DNA from 2 places in the Mesorhizobium sp. B2-3-5 genome. Region 1 is predicted to be linked to the other one. Evidence: riboswitches for the same ligand, from Rfam matches in the RefSeq annotation. Region 1 holds a riboswitch; the other holds the start of a gene.

Region 1 (10,278 bases):
TATGCTCTGGGCCGACAAAAAAGACTACGACCGCGCAATTGCCGATTTCGACAAGGCGCTAAGCCTGCAGCCGGGCGATGCCGATGCCCGCAAGGGGCGCGATGCGGCGGTCGCGGCAAACAGACAAAGCGTAGAGGTCGACGAGAAGTCCGCCCCAGATCCGCGTGCGGTCTTAGCACTGTTGGAGAGCGGCGACGCCTTCTACAAGAAACGCAAATACGCTCGCGCCATCACCGAATACAGCCGTGCCGTGGCGCTCGCACCAAAGGAGGCGTCGACCTATTCGGCGCGCGCCCTGGCACGTTTGCAGAACGGCGAATACGACGGCGCATTGGCGGACTTCAGTCAGGCGCTCCAGCTCGATCCCGACTATGCTGAAGCTTACAACGGTCGCGCCCTTACTCTGGTGAAGAAGCGGGAGCCGGAAAAAGCCATCGCCGATCTTGACCGCGCGATCGCGATGAAACCGGACCATGCTCCGTATTATTTCGGACGCGGCAGCGCCTGGTACTACATGGGCGACTTCGACCGCGCCGTTGCCGATTTGGACCGGGCGATCAAGCTCGATCCCAAATACGACCTTGCTCGTCAGGGTCGAAAACTGGCGTTGGCGGCAAGGGAGAAAGCGTCTCGTTCCGACAAGCTCGCCAACGGGGCCGCCAAAGAGACGCACGATCAAGACAGCGCCCCACAAACCGACAATCAGGCAAGCGCCCTGTCGTTCTTCAAAAAAGGCCGCGCGCTGCATGAGAAGGGGGACTATGACGGCGCGATTACCGAATTCGACCAGGCGATTGCCCTCGCCCCAACATTCCATGACGCCTATTCCGGCCGCGCCTTGGCCCGATATGCCAAGCACGACTACGATCGCTCCATCGACGACTACAATCAGGCAATCGCCCTCGATCCGAATAACGCCGCAAGCTACTACGGCCGCGCTCAGAGCTTCACCATGAAGCAAGACTACGAACGGGCTCTTCCAGATTTCGACAAGGCCATCAGCCTCGCTCCGACCGAAGCGAAGATCTATGCCGATCGCGGCCTCGTTCGAATGGGCCAGCGCGACGACGCCGACGCCTACAGCGACTTCCAAAAGGCTCTCAGCCTCGATCCCAACAACCTCTACGGCTACTTTGGCCGAGGCGTCATCCGGAACAGCCGGGGAGATTATGAAGGCGCCATTGCCGACCTAAGCAAAGGCATCAAGCTCAATCCGAACTTCGACGGGCTCTATGAGGCGCGAAGCCGGGCATGGGAAGCCAAGGGCAACCACAAACGAGCCAAGGCTGACCGCAAGAAGGCGCTGAGCCTCGGGGCGAAGTGAACAAGATTGGGAGGCCGGCGGATGTCGCGGTGGAAATGGTTGCAAGTGGCGGCGGTCGTCCCGTTGAGTTTCTTTGAGGTGAAATTTCTGCCACCTCTGTTCGGCTCCGCCGGCGGCAGGTATCACCACGAGACGGTGGCGAGGCCGCCCCAGCCGATGACCACCGCCGACGTCGATGCCGAGATCCGGAAGCAGGGCCTCCAGATATTCAAGGCGATCGCCCGGGAATTTCCGGACGATTACGATGCGATGCTGCGCAAGATCACTGCCGCGGCCCAGACCGGAAGTGGAACAGAAGTGCGCAATGTCAGCAGACAGGCGGTCGCCGATCTGAGGCAAAGATATACACCGCTCCTGACTTCAGCGCCGGACAGCGAGGTCTCGCAAGCGCTTTCCGCGCAGCTCGACATGCTCAATCATGTCATGGCACGAGAAACGCCTGCCACGTGCAACAATTACCTGCGCAATGGGCCGGACGCGATCAGCGCGCCCGGCCACGATTTCCTGGCTCACCTGGACAAGATCGGTGCCACGCTGTTCAACGCCTTCGGCGCAGCCAAAAGAAGCGGTTTGCCCGCGGCCGTGCCCAGCGATCAGGACTGGTCGCTGGTCGCCGACGCCTTCATCAGAAGCGGCGGTGCGCCGGTCGAGATGGACGCCATCGCGAACGTAGACCAGGACTTTGAGGGTCTCTGCCCCGCCGTCGCGAAATTTTACGCCGCCGCCCTGTCGCTGCAAGGCGAGCCTGGGTGGCACATCAAACCGCCCTGCTCTACGCCATCGTGAAGAACTAGGCGCGGCGGCTGACGTGCCTTGACCGGACGCCGCGTTCCTTCGCTCAGGCGCCCACAAACTCGTTGGTGAAATACCCCTCGAAATCCGGCTTTTTCTTCAACGCCTTGCCATTGCCATCGAGCAGTATTCCCGACGAGAACAAATATCCGCCCATCGCCTCGACCTTGGCCTTGTCGATGGTGCCGATAGCGCCGGCGGCACTCTTCAGGAAATGACCGTCGTTCAGCGCCTTCAGCGAGGCGTGAATCAAAGCCGGATTGGTGAGCGTATCCTTGTTCGCGGCAATCAAGAGGTCGCCGGCCTCCTGCGGCTGGTCGACGGCGAACTCGTAGCCGAGCCGTGTCGCCTGGACGAAGGCGGCGGCCGGCTTTGGATTAGCCGACAGGAACGCATTGCTGGAAGCGATGAAGGTGGTGTGCTCGTCCGGCACGCCGTGGTCAGCGTAGCGGAAGCTGCGCTGCTTCAGGCCCTTGAGCCCAGCCTCCACGCCTTCCCAGGTCGAGACTTCCAGCGTGAAATCCACGGCGCTGCTCGCCAGCGCGTCATAAGCCGAGGTGCCGAGCGTCACCGTCTTGAAATCGCCCTTGCCGCCGTCATGGCGGATGATGGTCGAGATCAGCGCGTTCTCCCAGGCGCTGCCGAAACCGCCATAGGTCAGGCCGTCGAGATCCTTCGGGCTTTTGATCGCGGCGCGGTCGGCGTTGAAGACGACGCGGCCGGTCTCCGACTGGACGACGGCATAGACCGCCTTGAGATCCGCGCCCGCGCTCTTCTGCGTGAACAGGCCGAGCGCGCCGGAAATTCCGAAATCGGCGACGCGGTTGGCGACCAGCGTGCCCGAGCCGGTATCGCCATAGGGCAGGATTTCGACATCGAGCCCGGCATCGCGGTAGAAACCCTTGTCGCGAGCGACGAACAGGCCGATGTGGTTGGTGTTGACAGTCCAGTCGAGCGCGACGGTGATTTTTTGCGCTTCCGCCCTGGCGCGTGCGGCCCCGGCGAGCGGAGCCAGCGGCAGGCCGGCGGCCAAAGCCAGGAGCAGCGCCTGGCGGCGGTTGAGTTCAGTCATTTTTCTCTCCATCAAACAATCGGGCCATCAAACGATCGGGAATTCGGTTCGGCCTGCCCCAAGCAGCGTGTCGAGGATGCTGGCCTCGATTGCCGCCGCCTCGCGGGCGAGCGCTGCACTTTCGGTGCGCGGGCGCGGTAGCGGCACGGCCACTTCGGCAACGACACGCGCGGGCCGCGCCGACAGCACATAGATGCGGTCGGACAGAAGCACCGCCTCGCGCACGTCATGGGTGATGAGCAGCGCCGTCCAGCGGTGGCTCGCCCACATCTTCTCCAGCCAGCGCTGCATGGCCGTGCGGGTGAGCGCGTCGAGCGCGCCGAAAGGCTCGTCGAGCAGAAGCATGTCGCGCCGCTGCACCACGGTGCGCAGCAAGGCGGCGCGCTGGCGCATGCCGCCGGACAGTTCGGCCGGCCAGGCGCGCTCGAAGCCGGCAAGGCCGAACTCGGCGAACAGGGGCGCGACCCGCTCGCGCGCTGCCCGGCGCCTCACGCCCTGCACTTCCAGTCCAAGCGCGGCGTTGTCGATGACGCGCCGCCACGGCATCAGCGCGTCGCGCTGCGGCATGAAAGCGAAATGTCGGCCGTGATCGTCGAGCGGCGCGCCGTCGAAACGCATCTCGCCCTCGCCCGCAATCGCACCGGTCAGCAACTGGAGGAGCGTCGACTTGCCGGCGCCGGATGGCCCGAGGATAGAGACGAACTCGCCATCGTCCACGGTCATCGAGATGCCGGAGAGCACCTCGAGCGTGCCGAAGTTCTTGCGCACGTCGCGGAGTTCCAGCCGGGTCATGGCCGTTCCTCCTCTGTCGGCTCCGGCTTTGCATCGCGCCCAGCCCTTTCCCACGGCATGGCAAGGCGCTGAACGAGCACCGCCAGACCGAACAAGGCAAGCGTCAGCGCCGAACTGACGGCGACCGCGGCGAGCACCAGGTCGGGCCGGAAATTGTTCTTGGCGCTCAGCATGTAGATGCCCAGCCCCTTCGCCGCGCCGGCATATTCGGCGAAGATCGCGCCGACCACGGCATAGGTGATGGAAATGCGCAGGCCGGCAAAGAAATAGGGCAGCGCCGAAGGCAGGCGAGCCAGCCAGAAAATGCGCCATCGCCCCGCCCCCATGGCGGCGAGCATCTGGGCAATCTCTTTGCTGGTCGACACATAACCTTCGACCAGCGCCACCATCATCGGGAAGAAGGTGACCAGCGCGACGAGCAGAATCTTTGGCAGCAGCCCGAAGCCGAACCACAGCACCACCAGCGGCGCGATCGCCACCAGCGGCAAGGTCTGGCTGGCGATCAGGATCGGGAACAGCGCGCGGCGCAGCCTCGGCAGGAAATCGACCAGCGCCGAAAGCACGAAGGCGGCGACGACCGAGCAGGCAAAGCCGGCCAGCGTGGCGCGGATGGTGGGCAGCGTGTTGTCGGCCAGCGCTGCGCGATTTTCCCAGGCCTGCGCCAGCACGCGCGACGGCGCCGGCAGCACGGGCGCGACGCCGCCGAAGCGGGCGCAGAGTTCCCAGGCGGCAAGCAGCAGGGCGAAAGCGAGGGCCGCGGGGGCGGCCTTGGCGAGAGCTCGCGTGAAGGCTGATCTCCCCCCTTGTGGGGGAGATGGCCGGCAGGCCAGAGGGGGGCGCGAAGGATCGCCAACCTTCGAAACTTGTGCTGAAGGTGCTGAGCGTAACCACCTGATGGGTCGGCGGGACAGCGCCCCCCTCTGCCTTGCCAGGCATCTCCCCCACAAGGGGGGAGATAGGCCGTCACCGCCGCCTTCGCCAATCACCAAGGGCTTCGCTGCCCCCTGTGGGAGGCGGATGGGGGTAGGGACGCTTTCCCCAGGCGGATCAAACGAACCAACCACGACAATATCCTCGACGGCGCCAGCCGCCGCTCAACCCGCGGTCGGGCTGTTGGCCGAAATGGTGATGTCGAGGGTCACGTGGCCGGCGCCCGGACCGAAGCGGCAGAAGGCTTCGTTGAGCGTGGCGAAGATCGCGCCGGCATCGCCGCGCAGTTTGGTGCAGAAATGCTTTGAGCGTTCGAAGACGCCCGACTGCTTCAGGAAGTCGATGCAGCCATGGATCTCGTCCATGTGGTCGCCGGCGCCCATCACATAGAGCGAGAATTGGGCGGCCGCCGGCTGGTCGGTCGAAAGTGTCGACTGCACGGCGCGGATCGCGGCCAGCTTGCGCTCGTCGAGCGGGATTGTCGGGCCGCCGACCTCGTCGGAGCGGCAGATCGGGTCGTCCGGCTCGCCGGGGCAGCCGCGCGAGACGGCGGCCGACAGCACGCAATGCTTGCCGCTCCTCGCGGCCGCCACGAACAGGTCGCGCATGGCCGGGAACAGCACTTCGGGCGGCCCGACCAGCAGCGTCGCGATGTCGTCGGTCTCGATCCGCAGCCTGTCCCGGTAGGGATCGAGCGCGCCGAGCGCGCCCAGGATGACGCCGACGAAATCGTCGGCCATGGGATATAGGGAAATCTGTGCGCCTGAAAACATTGCCCGCCTCGCTCCGCTGGTATTACCCAGATCAGCTTCTAGGGTCTGTGGGCTTGCCGCCCCCGTCTCAGCCCCGACCGTACGGAGCACCCCTGTGGATGAGCGCGTTAAAGCACCATTCGATCGATTGGGGAAGCGGTTTTTTTCAGCGCGCTACGCCAAAAGCGTTGCGCCGGAGCAGTGGCAGCTGGCTGCGCCGGCGAGAAATTTTCCGGGAACCTTCACCTGGTCGAGAGATTGTCCCGCCAGTCGCTACGCGACGAGTTCAATGGAGACCAGCCATGTTCATGAAAATCCTCGCAGCTTCGGCGCTCACTGTCGCTCTTGCCAGTTCCGCGATGGCGCAAAGCAATAGCGCGAGCGGCAACGATGGCTCTGGCGGCAGCGGCAAGTCGGTCACTGTAGAACCGAGTACGCCAGCTTCGCCTGATGCGCTCGATCCGGCAATGACCAACAGCACGACCATCGCGCCGGGCGGATTCGACTCCAATGCGGACCAGAATTGCCCGACCAACCCGCAAGGTGCGCAGTCCGATGCCAATGGCAACGCCACGGCGCCGACCTTGAACGACAAGAACTGCGGCAAGTAAATCATTGCCAAAAACGGAGAAAGCCGCCGGGCGGACGCCTGGCGGCTTTCTCCGTTCGATATCGCTCCCAACGCTCCCGAAAGGGATTCGCACCGCATCAGGGATTTCGCCAGGTATCGGCCGAAGCGTCCTTCTGGACGCAACAAGGTTCGATGCTTTGTGCCGAAACGTTAGGACGCTGCCTTTTCGCGAACCGGCAGCCTCCAGCCGGGCCTGACGAAATGGCAGGTATAGCCGTTGGGATACTTCTCCAGATAGTCCTGATGCTCGGGTTCGGCCTCCCAGAAGGCACCGGCCGGCGCGACTTCGGTGACGACCTTGCCGGGCCACAGACCAGAAGCATTGACGTCGGCGATGGTGTCTTCAGCGACGCGCTTCTGCTCGTCGCTGGTATAGTAGATCGCCGAACGGTAGCTCATCCCGACATCGTTGCCCTGCCGGTTGCGCGTCGTCGGATCGTGGATCTGGAAGAAGAATTCCAGCAGCGTGCGGTAGCTGATCCTGGCCGGATCGAAATTGATCTCGATCGCCTCGGCGTGGGTACCATGATTGCGATAGGTGGCGTTCGGCACATCGCCGCCGCTGTAGCCAACCCGGGTGGAAAGGACACCCGGAAAGCGCCGGATCAGATCCTGCATGCCCCAGAAGCAGCCGCCGGCAAGTACCGCTCGTTCGCTCGAAGTCGCCATGTTTCGTCTCCCAAAAAGCAATTCCAGCTGTTTGACGGTTTCCCGTCAGGAATTGCGCAAAGAAAATTGAGTTGCCCCATAAATGGGCATTGCCGCCCGTTTCGTCCAGTCGCCTGGGAATGGGCGGCGGCCTCGGCCAGTGGGAACCGGACGACAGGCTTCAGCCGCGCGGATACCGCGTGCCGGGCGGAATGACAGCAAAGTTGATGGCTATTGGCGGCGCCCCGCGCGACCAGTTGAAAAGAACGGTCTTGACCGGGATGTTGTCCAGCCATGCCCGCAGCGGCAACGGTACGCCGCGACCCGACCAGACCATCAGCATGCCGTGGTCATGCAGCCGCTGGCTTGTGATCCAGGGCGCGAACTTCATATTCAGGTCAGTGAAGATCGAGGGCTTGTCATACGCGTTGAGGCCGGCCAGCATGGCCAGATTGGTATCGCCGCCGACAATGTCGAGCCGGCCAGGTGCCGCTGCGTGCCAGATCGCCTCCGCCTCGTCCGAGATCGGCTGCGCGGGCCAGCAGACAGCGTCCATGCGCCCCCTTATGTTGCAATCCGTCCAGCGAACGGCCGCATAGGCGCCTGACATGGTGACGATGCAGGTGAAGGCGCAGATCGCCAGCCTTCGCATCTGGACAGCGCCAAGCCGATGGCCAAGGAAAGCGAGCACCACGACGCCAATGAGATTGTACATCGGCGCCCCCCAGGATTCGCCGGTGCCGGTGAACAACGAGGCGACCATGATCAGCATCGCCGGCCCAAGCCCCATCCACACGAGATAGGCGAGCTTACCGCTCTCGACGGGCTCTTGCGGAGCTGGCGTGCGCCGCAGCAGCCCTGATATGGCCAGCACCAGGAGGAAACCGGAGAGCCCGGCCAGTTGGACACCGATATAGTAGAGGCGCGCACGGTGTTCGGTCACCCACGCGTCGCGGTCGGCGAAATAGGTCAGCGGCAAGAAATCGACGCGATAAAGCTCGACGGCCAGCGGCGCGGCCACGGCGAGAAAAACGGCAAGGCCAAGCCATGGCCAAGGCGTCGCCAATCGGCTGCGCGCGCGTGCGTCGGACAACAGCCAGAGTGCGCCGAAGGCAAGCAGCAGGCCGGTGGAGAACTTGGCATAGAGCCCGACGCCCGACACCAGTCCGAGCGCCAGCCACCAGCCCGGCCCGCCGCCGCGGCCGGCGCGCCAGAGCAGCCAGCAGATGGCCGCCCAGAACGGCATCTGCGCGTAGTCATGATTGAATTGCGGGGTTGGCCAGCCGAAGAAATAGACCGACGGCATCAGCAAGACTGCAGCCAGCGCACGGTTTCGCCCCAGCATGTCGCGGGCCAGCAGATAGACCAGGACGAAAGTCGTGGAGATCGTCAGCTGGGCAAGCAGATATTGCGGCCAGCGGAACGATCCGGTCAGAAGGTGGCTGGTCTCGAGCAGCCAGGCGGGCAGTTGCGGATGCTTATAGGTCAAAAGCACCCATTCGCGGCCCCACATGAAGCCTTCCACGACGTCGCCAGGCGGCGCGGGATCGACCAGCGATGGCACCACCGTCCAGCACAGGATCTGCGCCAGGCACAAAAGCGTCAGCAAATACCAGGGATGACGAAGCAGGCCACGCCAGACCGATGACGGGTCCAGGCCTGTGCCGGGCAGTCCTGCCGGCACCCAACGATCCATGGAGTCATCAATTCCCACCATGCGGCGCTTAAACCACATCGCCCAGTTTGCCGAACAGCCCTAACATCAAAGCTTACAAAAAAGTATAGCTGCGTGCCATTGCGACACCAAGATTGAGCAGGAATTTCGGCGTAACACCGCCTCCCCGAGCAAACAGCCCGCGCACCCGATCCCCTCTGAACCTCCCGGACACTCGATGCGTCACCAGCATGCCATCATCCACCACCGCGCGCTCGACTTCTGGCTGGCGCGTGCCGCGGTGCTTGTCATCATCTGCCTGCAGCTTCTGGTCATCAACGATCTTTCCTTCGGCCCGCGCTGGCTGGCGCCGGCCCTGGAAGCTGCCCTGCTGGTGCCCCTGTCGGTGGCCACTGCCTGGACGCAGGTCGCCACCCAGAAGGCGGTCGAGGAGGAGCACTGGTATCTGGTCGGCCGGTTTCGCGTCATGATCCGCAGGACGGCCCTGGTGATGACCGGCGTCGTCAGCGTCATGAATTGCGGTTCGCTGGTGTTCCTGGTGCGCGCGCTGCTGGCGGGCCATGCCGGCTCCAGCGGCCAGACGCTGTTGGTCGATGCGCTCAACATCTGGGTCACAAATGTCATCGTCTTTGCCTTGTGGTTCTGGAGCACCGACCGCGGCGGGCCGCCGACCTGCGGCCTCGTCGCACGCGCGCATTCCGATTTCCTGTTCCCGCAAATGGCCCTGAGCGACCGCGAGATCCGCGACTGGCTGCCGGGCTTCGTCGACTATTTCTTCCTGGCCTTCACTAATGCGACGGCGTTTTCGCCGACCGACACCTTGCCGCTCTCGCAACGCGCCAAGCTGCTGATGATGGCGGAGGCGACGATCTCGCTGCTGACGATCGCGCTGGTCGCGGCCCGCGCCGTCAATATTCTCGCCTGATGCATCTCGCCCAAAGCTGGCCACGGCTTTGGGCGTTCAAACGCGACGCGATCTAGGCGCAGAACACAAAATAGCCCGCCCGCGAGCCGGAGCGGGCTATTTTGGTTGTCTTGATAGTTGGAAGTGGGAATGGCACGCTGATGGTTGGCAACCATCCACTGCCTCAATCGGTGCCCAGATCAAGTTCGAAGACCACCTGGTCGCGCAGCGGAATGCCATCTATGAGCAAGCCTTCGGGATAGCCGGTGGCCGGCCCAAAGGCGTCCTTGACTATACTGGCCATCCGAAAGCCCAGGCGCTGATAAAATCGCAGATTGCCGATATCGGCGGTTGCCGTTGACACAATCAGGTGCCTGCCACCGCGCTCGCGGCAGTAGGTGATTGTCGCCGCGACAAGGGCCCGGCCCAGCCCTTCGCCCTGCCGCGCCTGGGTGATCGCAATGCTCTTGAGCTCGAAGGTGGCGGCATCGCCTGTATCGATGATCAGCGCATGGCCGACGATCTCGTCGCCCGCGCGAGCGACCACCACCTCGCCCTCTTCGATATAGCTTGCGACTTGCGTGGGTGAATCGTCGGCAAGGGCAAACAGCGGCAGCAACGCGTCGCGATTCCCGTCATATCGTTCGATGTGCATTCGCGGGCCTGTTCTGGATCAATGCCACTGCCAGTTCGGCAGCGTTGCGCGGGGATATAGCAGCGGCCGATCAGGAGCCACAAACGCAAAAAGGCCCGCCCCG
Region 2 (6,320 bases), on a different contig from region 1:
TGACGTAGAGATAGCCGCCCGGCAGCGCGAAGGCGTTGACGTTGGGCGAATTGAGGATGGTGATCCGATAGGTCTGGGTCGGGTTCGCCGACACCACGGTCAGATTGCCGACGACCTTGGCAACCATGCGCTCGAGCTTGGGATCGGAATATTCGCCGCCATAGGTCGCCAGGATGCGCGGATGCTGTGCCTTGGCCAGTTCGGCAAGCCTGTTGTTGGCGGCGACATTGTCGACCGTGATCGGCTTGTCGGACGGTTGGAACCCGGATTCCTGGACTTCCGGAGGCGTGAACATCTGGCAGCTTGCCAGGGCCACGGCAAAGCCGACCAGCGCCAGAAAGCGCGCCAGCGGATTCCTTCTTGGTCTGTCAACGCCGATCGCCAGAACAGCTTCCTTTCAGGTCCCGGCGCATGACCACGAAAATCGGCGGCGATCTTCGGAACGTGTCATGCGCAAAAAAACTGCTACAGCATCCGTCACGCGTCCCTCGAGGCGCGCGGCGGATGCTGTAGGCAAATCACGGCGTGTGCCGGACCAGTAGGGCGGACCTAGCCACACTACTTTGACCATGGCAAGCAAGCGCCCCATCGCCTGAAGCCGGTTTGACCGTAAATTATGTCCGCTTCCGGGCAATATCTCGTGATACGGCATCCCCAGCCCCCGAACCGATATAGCGTCGGAATGCGTCCGGACCAGCCCCGGCAAAGAAATCGTCCGCCTTGCCGGTCGCCGCAACGGCGCCATTGTCCAGAAACACCACATTCTGGCCGATGCGCCGGGCATCCTGCGGCTGGTGCGTCACGAACAGCACCGTCATCCCACGTTCAGCATGAACCCCGGCAACCAGGTCGAGCATGTCGTCGCGCAAGGCCGGCCCGAGCGAAGCGAACGGTTCGTCGAGCAGCAGCACCGGGCGATCGCGCACCAGCACGCGCGCCAACGCAACGCGCTGCCGTTCGCCACCGGAAAGTTCGCGCGGCAACCGCTTCTCCTTGCCGGCAAGGCCGGTGCGCAGAAGCGCCTCCGCGATATCAGTGCGGTCGGCCTCGGTCAGGCGCAGCGACGGCGAGCGGCCGAGCCCGACATTCTGCTCGACCGGGAGATGAGCAAAGAGATTGTTCTCCTGGAACACCATCGACACCGGCCGGGCCGAAGGCGGCTGGACGCTGACATCCGCCCCGCCGATCAGCACCCGGCCGGACCGCGGTGTCTCGAACCCGGCGATCAGGTTGAGCAGCGTCGACTTTCCCGAGCCGCTCGGTCCCATGATGGCGGTGATCTTTGTCGCGGCGAAATCAACATCGAAGACGAGCGGCGCTTCGCCATAGCTGAACGATACGTTGTCCAGCCGCACCGAAGCGCCTCGTTCAAGCCTGCTGGCCGCTCCGTCAGGCATCCCGGTTCTTCTCCCTGCCCATCCAGTGGGCCGCCATGACCAGAGTCAGGCAGACGAGGCCGAGCAGCAGCGCCAAGCCTGCGGCATCCTCGGTACGATAGCTGCCCATGCGCGCCAGGAGAAGGTAGGGCAAGGTCTGCACGGAATCACTGCCGAACAGCGCGATGACCCCGAGATCGCCGAGCGACAGCGCCATGGCGAAGGCAAAGGCGGTGGCGAGCGGACGCCGCAGCGATGGCCAGTCGATCAGCCTTAGCCTGGTCCAGCCGGAAATCCCGAGTTGCGCGCAGAGCCGTTCGTGACGTTCGCTCCCCGCATCATAGGCAGGGCGGACGGCGCGCAGCGCGAAAGGCATCGCCATCACCGCATTGACGGTGACCACCATGACCGGGGCGATGGCAAAGACATCGCCGGCATGGCGCAGCAGCAGGAACCAGCCAGCGCCGATGACGATCGGCGGCACGACGAGGACAAACCCGGCGCCGGTATCGGTGGCATGCTCGAGCACTGTTCTTGGACCGGCGCGGCGGTTCAGCGCCAGCGCCCGGCGCGCCATGGTCAGGGCCAGCGACAGCACCACCGAAAGCAACGCCGACAGGCAGGCCAGCACGGCGCTGGTCAGCGTCGCCTGCCGGACAGTGGCCTCGCCGGCCAGCCGGCCGAGATCGGCACCCAGCCCGGCTGCGACGGTCGCGGCCATCGGTCCGACGACGAACACCAGCGCCAGCACGATGAGCGCCGCATTAAGCCAGGCCTCGGTGGCCTTGACGGAGAAATAGCGGCGCGGCGCGACCGGCAGGTTGGTGTCGCCGACGACATTGGCACCAAGGCGCGTGAGTGCCAGCACGACGATGAAAGTCAAGGCAATCTGCAGCAATGTCAGCGCGACGGCTCGCGCGGGATCGAAGTCGAAGCGCAGCGCCTGATAGATGCCGACCTCCAGCGTCGTCGCGGCCGGTCCGCCGCCGAGCGTCAGCACGATGGTGAAGGATGTGATGCAGAGCATGAAGACCAGCCCGGCGACGCCGGGCAAGGCGGCGCGCAGCGCCGGCCATTCGATCAGCCGGAACGCTGGCCGCGCACCCATGCCGAGCTGGCTCGCCAGCCGCCACTGGTCGGCCTGTATGGTCTGCAGCGCCTCGAGGAACAGCCGCACGCCGAGCGGCAGATTGAAGAAGACATGGGCGACCAGAATGCCTGATAGCCCGTAGATGCCCGGCCAGCCCTGGCCGCCGATCGCGCTGAACAGACCGGCGAAATAGCCGGCGCGGCCGTAGAGCGCCAGGATGCCGAGTGCCGCGACAATCGCCGGCAGCGCCAACGGCACGGCGAAGAGCTGCAGGATGAAGGCGCGGCCGAAAAAGCGTGGATGCCGCGACAGGGCACGCGCCACGAACAGTGCCGGGACAACAGAAAGCAGCGTCGACAGGGCCGCCTGCCACAGGGTGAAGCGCACGACGCGCAGCAGATAGGGATCGAAGGCTGCCCAGGCGCCTGAAAGGTCGCCGGCGCCTTCGACGAGCAGCCCGGCAAACGCGCCCCCGATCAAAAGGGCGATTGCCGTAAGCGCGATGACGCCGGCGGTGACGCGGGGATCAGTGGGATGACGCGCATGCATGTCGCGCTACCCGAAACTGAGACGGACATTGAGCGAAGCAAATGCCTGGCTAAGGCGGAGTTCCCGCCCACCCCCCTCAGGCGGGGGAGATGGCCGGCAGGCCAGAGGGGGGCGGCTTGGCACAGACATCCACGAAGCTTGAGTCTTACTTGCTCATCACCGCCAGCCATTCATCCACCCAGGCCTTGCGGTTGGCCGCAACCTCTTCGGGGCTGAACAGCAAGGTCTTGGTCGGCTTGACCAGCTTGTCGAAAGCCGGGTTGAGCGGCTTGTCGGTCTTGCCGGCCGGGAACATCCAGTTGGTCTCCGGGATGGCGTCCTGGAATTTGGGGCCGGTCATGAAGGCCATGAACTTTTGCGCCAGCGGGTTCTTGGCTCCCGTCGTGGTGATGCCGGCGACCTCGATCTGCAGATATTCACCCTCCTCGAAGGAGGCCGCCTGGTAGCGCTCGGTATTCTCGGCGACCATGTGGTAGGCCGGCGAGGTGGTGTAGGACAGCACCATCGGCGCCTCGCCCTTGGTGAACAGGCCATAGGCCTCGCTCCAGCCCGGCGTCACGGTCAGCACCTTCGCCTTGAGCTTGGCCCAGGCTTCCGGCGCCTTGTCGCCATAGACCGACTTCACCCACAACAGCAGGCCGAGACCGGGCGTCGAGGTGCGCGGATCCTGGATGACGATCTTGTCGTCGGCACTGCCTTCGACCAATTCCTTCAGGCTCTTGGGCGGCGTCTTGAGCTTCTGCGTGTCGTAGACGACGGCGAAATAGCCGTAGTCGAACGGGACAAAAGTATCGTCGCTCCAGCCGCCAGGCACATTGATACCGGTCACCGCGCCATGCGGCGCGAACAGACCCGAAGCCTTGGCATCGGCGGTGAGATTGGTGTCGAGGCCGAGCACGATATCGGCCTTGGTCGATGCTCCTTCGAGCTTGACGCGGTTGAGCAGGGCGACGCCGTCGGCGACCGAGACGAATTCGACATCGCAGCCGCATTCGGCCTCGAATTCCTTCTTCACCACCGGGCCAGGGCCCCAGTCGGCGGTGAAACTTTCATAGGTGTAGACGGTGAGCTTGTCCTTGGCCAAGGCCGGGCCGGACAGCACCACGACCATTGCTGAGACAAGAGCATATAAAAGCGTGCGCATCGGCGCCTCCTTCGTTTGAATTGAAAGGAATTGAGGCGTCGGACTGTCCGAAACGTCTAATCCCTCCGCCGGTACAAACCGGATCAGGTTCAGCGGGTTGGCGAGACTGCCTCTCAGCCGGTCCGCGAACATCGCAGCCGGCACCCCGTTAGAGCGTTTCGACACATAGGCCCGGCCGGCGAACCGCGCAAGTGGGAGTTTGCCGCCTTCCGTTTCCCGTGCCGGGCTGGTAAGGGCGACAGGATATGAGCACATTCACCATCCTGCTTGGCGGCGATCTCATCCGCACGCCCCGGCTCGACCGCCAGGTCGAAGGTTCGCGCGTCATCGCCGCCGACGCCGGCATCGGCCATGCACGGATGCTGGGCCTTGTGCCGGAACTGTGGGTGGGTGATTTCGATTCGGTTCCGGCCGACCTGCCCGCCGACCTCGCCGCGGTCCGCCGCCAGACCTTCCCGGCGGAAAAGGACAAGACCGACGGCGAACTGGCGATCGCGGCGGCACTGGAGCGCGGGGCAACCCGGCTTGTGCTGGCCGGCGCCTTCGGCGGCAAACGCGCCGATCACGCCTTCCTGCATCTGGCGCTGGGCCTGCGCCTGGCCGAGACGGGAACGGATGTGCTTTTGACCAGCGGCGCCCAGGAAGGCATTCCCTTGCTGAACGCAACGGCTGGTTTCGACTATGCCGACGGCACGCTGTTTTCGATCCTTGGCTTTTCCGAACTGGCCGGCCTGACCGTGACCGGCGCCAAATGGCCGCTCGACGAGGTCGAAGTGGCCTTCGGTTCGTCACTGACCATCTCCAACGAGGTCAAGCTCAACAAGACCGGGGGCCACCTCGAAATCGCGCTCGGCCATGGCCGAGCGCTGCTGCTCGCCCATCCCTATCCCTTGCCCGAAAGCTGACATGGCCCCGCCTCTTCTCAATCTCGACGGGATAAAACTGACCTTCGGCGGCACGCCGCTGCTCGACGGCGCCGCCTTGACCGCTTCGGCCGGCGACAAGATCGCGCTGGTCGGCCGCAACGGGTCCGGCAAGTCGACGCTGCTCAAGATCGCCGCCGGCCTCATCGAGCCGCAGGACGGCGAGGTGTTCCGCCAGCCTTCGGCGACCATCCGCTATCTGCCGCAGATGCCCGACATGGAGGGTTTTGCCACCGTGCGGGCCTATGTCGAGGCCGGGCTCGGGCCCGCCGACGATCCCTACCGCGCCAGCTATCTGATGGAACATCTCGGCCTGTCGGGCGAGGAGCGGCCGGGCGACCTGTCCGGCGGCGAGGCCAGACGCGCCGCCCTTGCCCGCGTCATGGCGCCAGAACCCGACATTCTGCTGCTTGATGAGCCGACCAACCATCTCGATTTGTCTGTCATCGAATGGCTGGAAGAGGAACTCGTCCGCACCTCTTCGGCGCTCATCGTCATTTCGCACGACCGCCGCTTTCTCGAACGCGTGTCGCGCGCCACCGTCTGGCTCGACCGTGGCCAGACCCGCCGGCTGGACAAGGGCTTTGGCCATTTCGAGGAATGGCGCGACCTGGTGCTGGAAGAGGAAGAGCGCGAGCAGCACAAGCTCGGCCGCCAGATCGTGCGCGAGGAACACTGGCTGCGCTATGGCGTGACGGCGCGGCGCAAGCGCAACATGCGCCGGCTGGGCGAGTTGCAGACCATGCGCCAGCGTTTTCGCGGCCATCGCGGCGCCGAAGGCACCGCGACCATGGTGGCGAGCGACGCCGCCGAATCCGGCAAGCTGGTGATCGAGGCTAAGAACATCGAGAAGAGTTTCGGCGATCTCACCGTGGTCAAGGGGTTCTCCACCCGCATCCAGCGCGGCGACCGCGTCGGTCTTGTCGGACCGAATGGCGCCGGCAAGACGACGCTTCTGAAGATGCTGACCGGCGAATTGGCGCCGGATGCGGGCTCGGTACGGCTCGGCACCAATCTGGAAATCGCCACGCTCGACCAGAAGCGCGAGGCGGTCGACCCGCAGGAGACGCTGGCGCAATATCTCACCGACGGACGCGGCGAAAACCTGGTCATCAACGGCGAACAGCGCCATGTCGTCTCCTACATGAAGGATTTCCTGTTCAAGCCGGAGCAGGCGCGCACCCCGGTGCGCGAGCTTTCCGGCGGCGAACGCGCGCGGCTGATCCTGGCGCGTGTGC

Evidence for each region. A riboswitch is a leader RNA that binds a small molecule or an ion and turns the genes downstream of it on or off. The one in region 1 is predicted to bind thiamine pyrophosphate.
Region 2: another riboswitch for thiamine pyrophosphate. It lies ahead of thiB (thiamine ABC transporter substrate binding subunit); the one in region 1 lies ahead of FJ958_RS09150 (YkoF family thiamine/hydroxymethylpyrimidine-binding protein).

What each region holds. Positions count from the first base shown of each region.
Region 1 is NZ_VFVX01000005.1:248,439-258,716, reverse strand. Features, by position in the region: gene FJ958_RS09175 (tetratricopeptide repeat protein) at 1-1,324, shown strand, start outside; gene FJ958_RS09170 (hypothetical protein) at 1,346-2,110, shown strand; gene FJ958_RS09165 (ABC transporter substrate-binding protein) at 2,163-3,188, opposite strand; gene FJ958_RS09160 (ABC transporter ATP-binding protein) at 3,216-3,980, opposite strand; gene FJ958_RS09155 (ABC transporter permease) at 3,977-4,720, opposite strand; gene FJ958_RS09150 (YkoF family thiamine/hydroxymethylpyrimidine-binding protein) at 5,075-5,683, opposite strand; TPP riboswitch at 5,674-5,787, opposite strand; gene FJ958_RS09145 (hypothetical protein) at 5,965-6,273, shown strand; gene msrA (peptide-methionine (S)-S-oxide reductase MsrA) at 6,444-6,962, opposite strand; gene FJ958_RS09135 (glycosyltransferase family 39 protein) at 7,123-8,637, opposite strand; gene FJ958_RS09130 (hypothetical protein) at 8,834-9,541, shown strand; gene FJ958_RS09125 (GNAT family N-acetyltransferase) at 9,705-10,175, opposite strand.
Region 2 is NZ_VFVX01000025.1:21-6,340, forward strand. Features, by position in the region: partial or broken gene FJ958_RS23180 (M48 family metalloprotease) at 1-295, opposite strand, end outside; gene thiQ (thiamine ABC transporter ATP-binding protein) at 615-1,397, opposite strand; gene thiP (thiamine/thiamine pyrophosphate ABC transporter permease) at 1,390-3,015, opposite strand; gene thiB (thiamine ABC transporter substrate binding subunit) at 3,161-4,159, opposite strand; TPP riboswitch at 4,203-4,317, opposite strand; gene FJ958_RS23200 (thiamine diphosphokinase) at 4,405-5,064, shown strand; gene FJ958_RS23205 (ABC-F family ATP-binding cassette domain-containing protein) at 5,066-6,320, shown strand, end outside.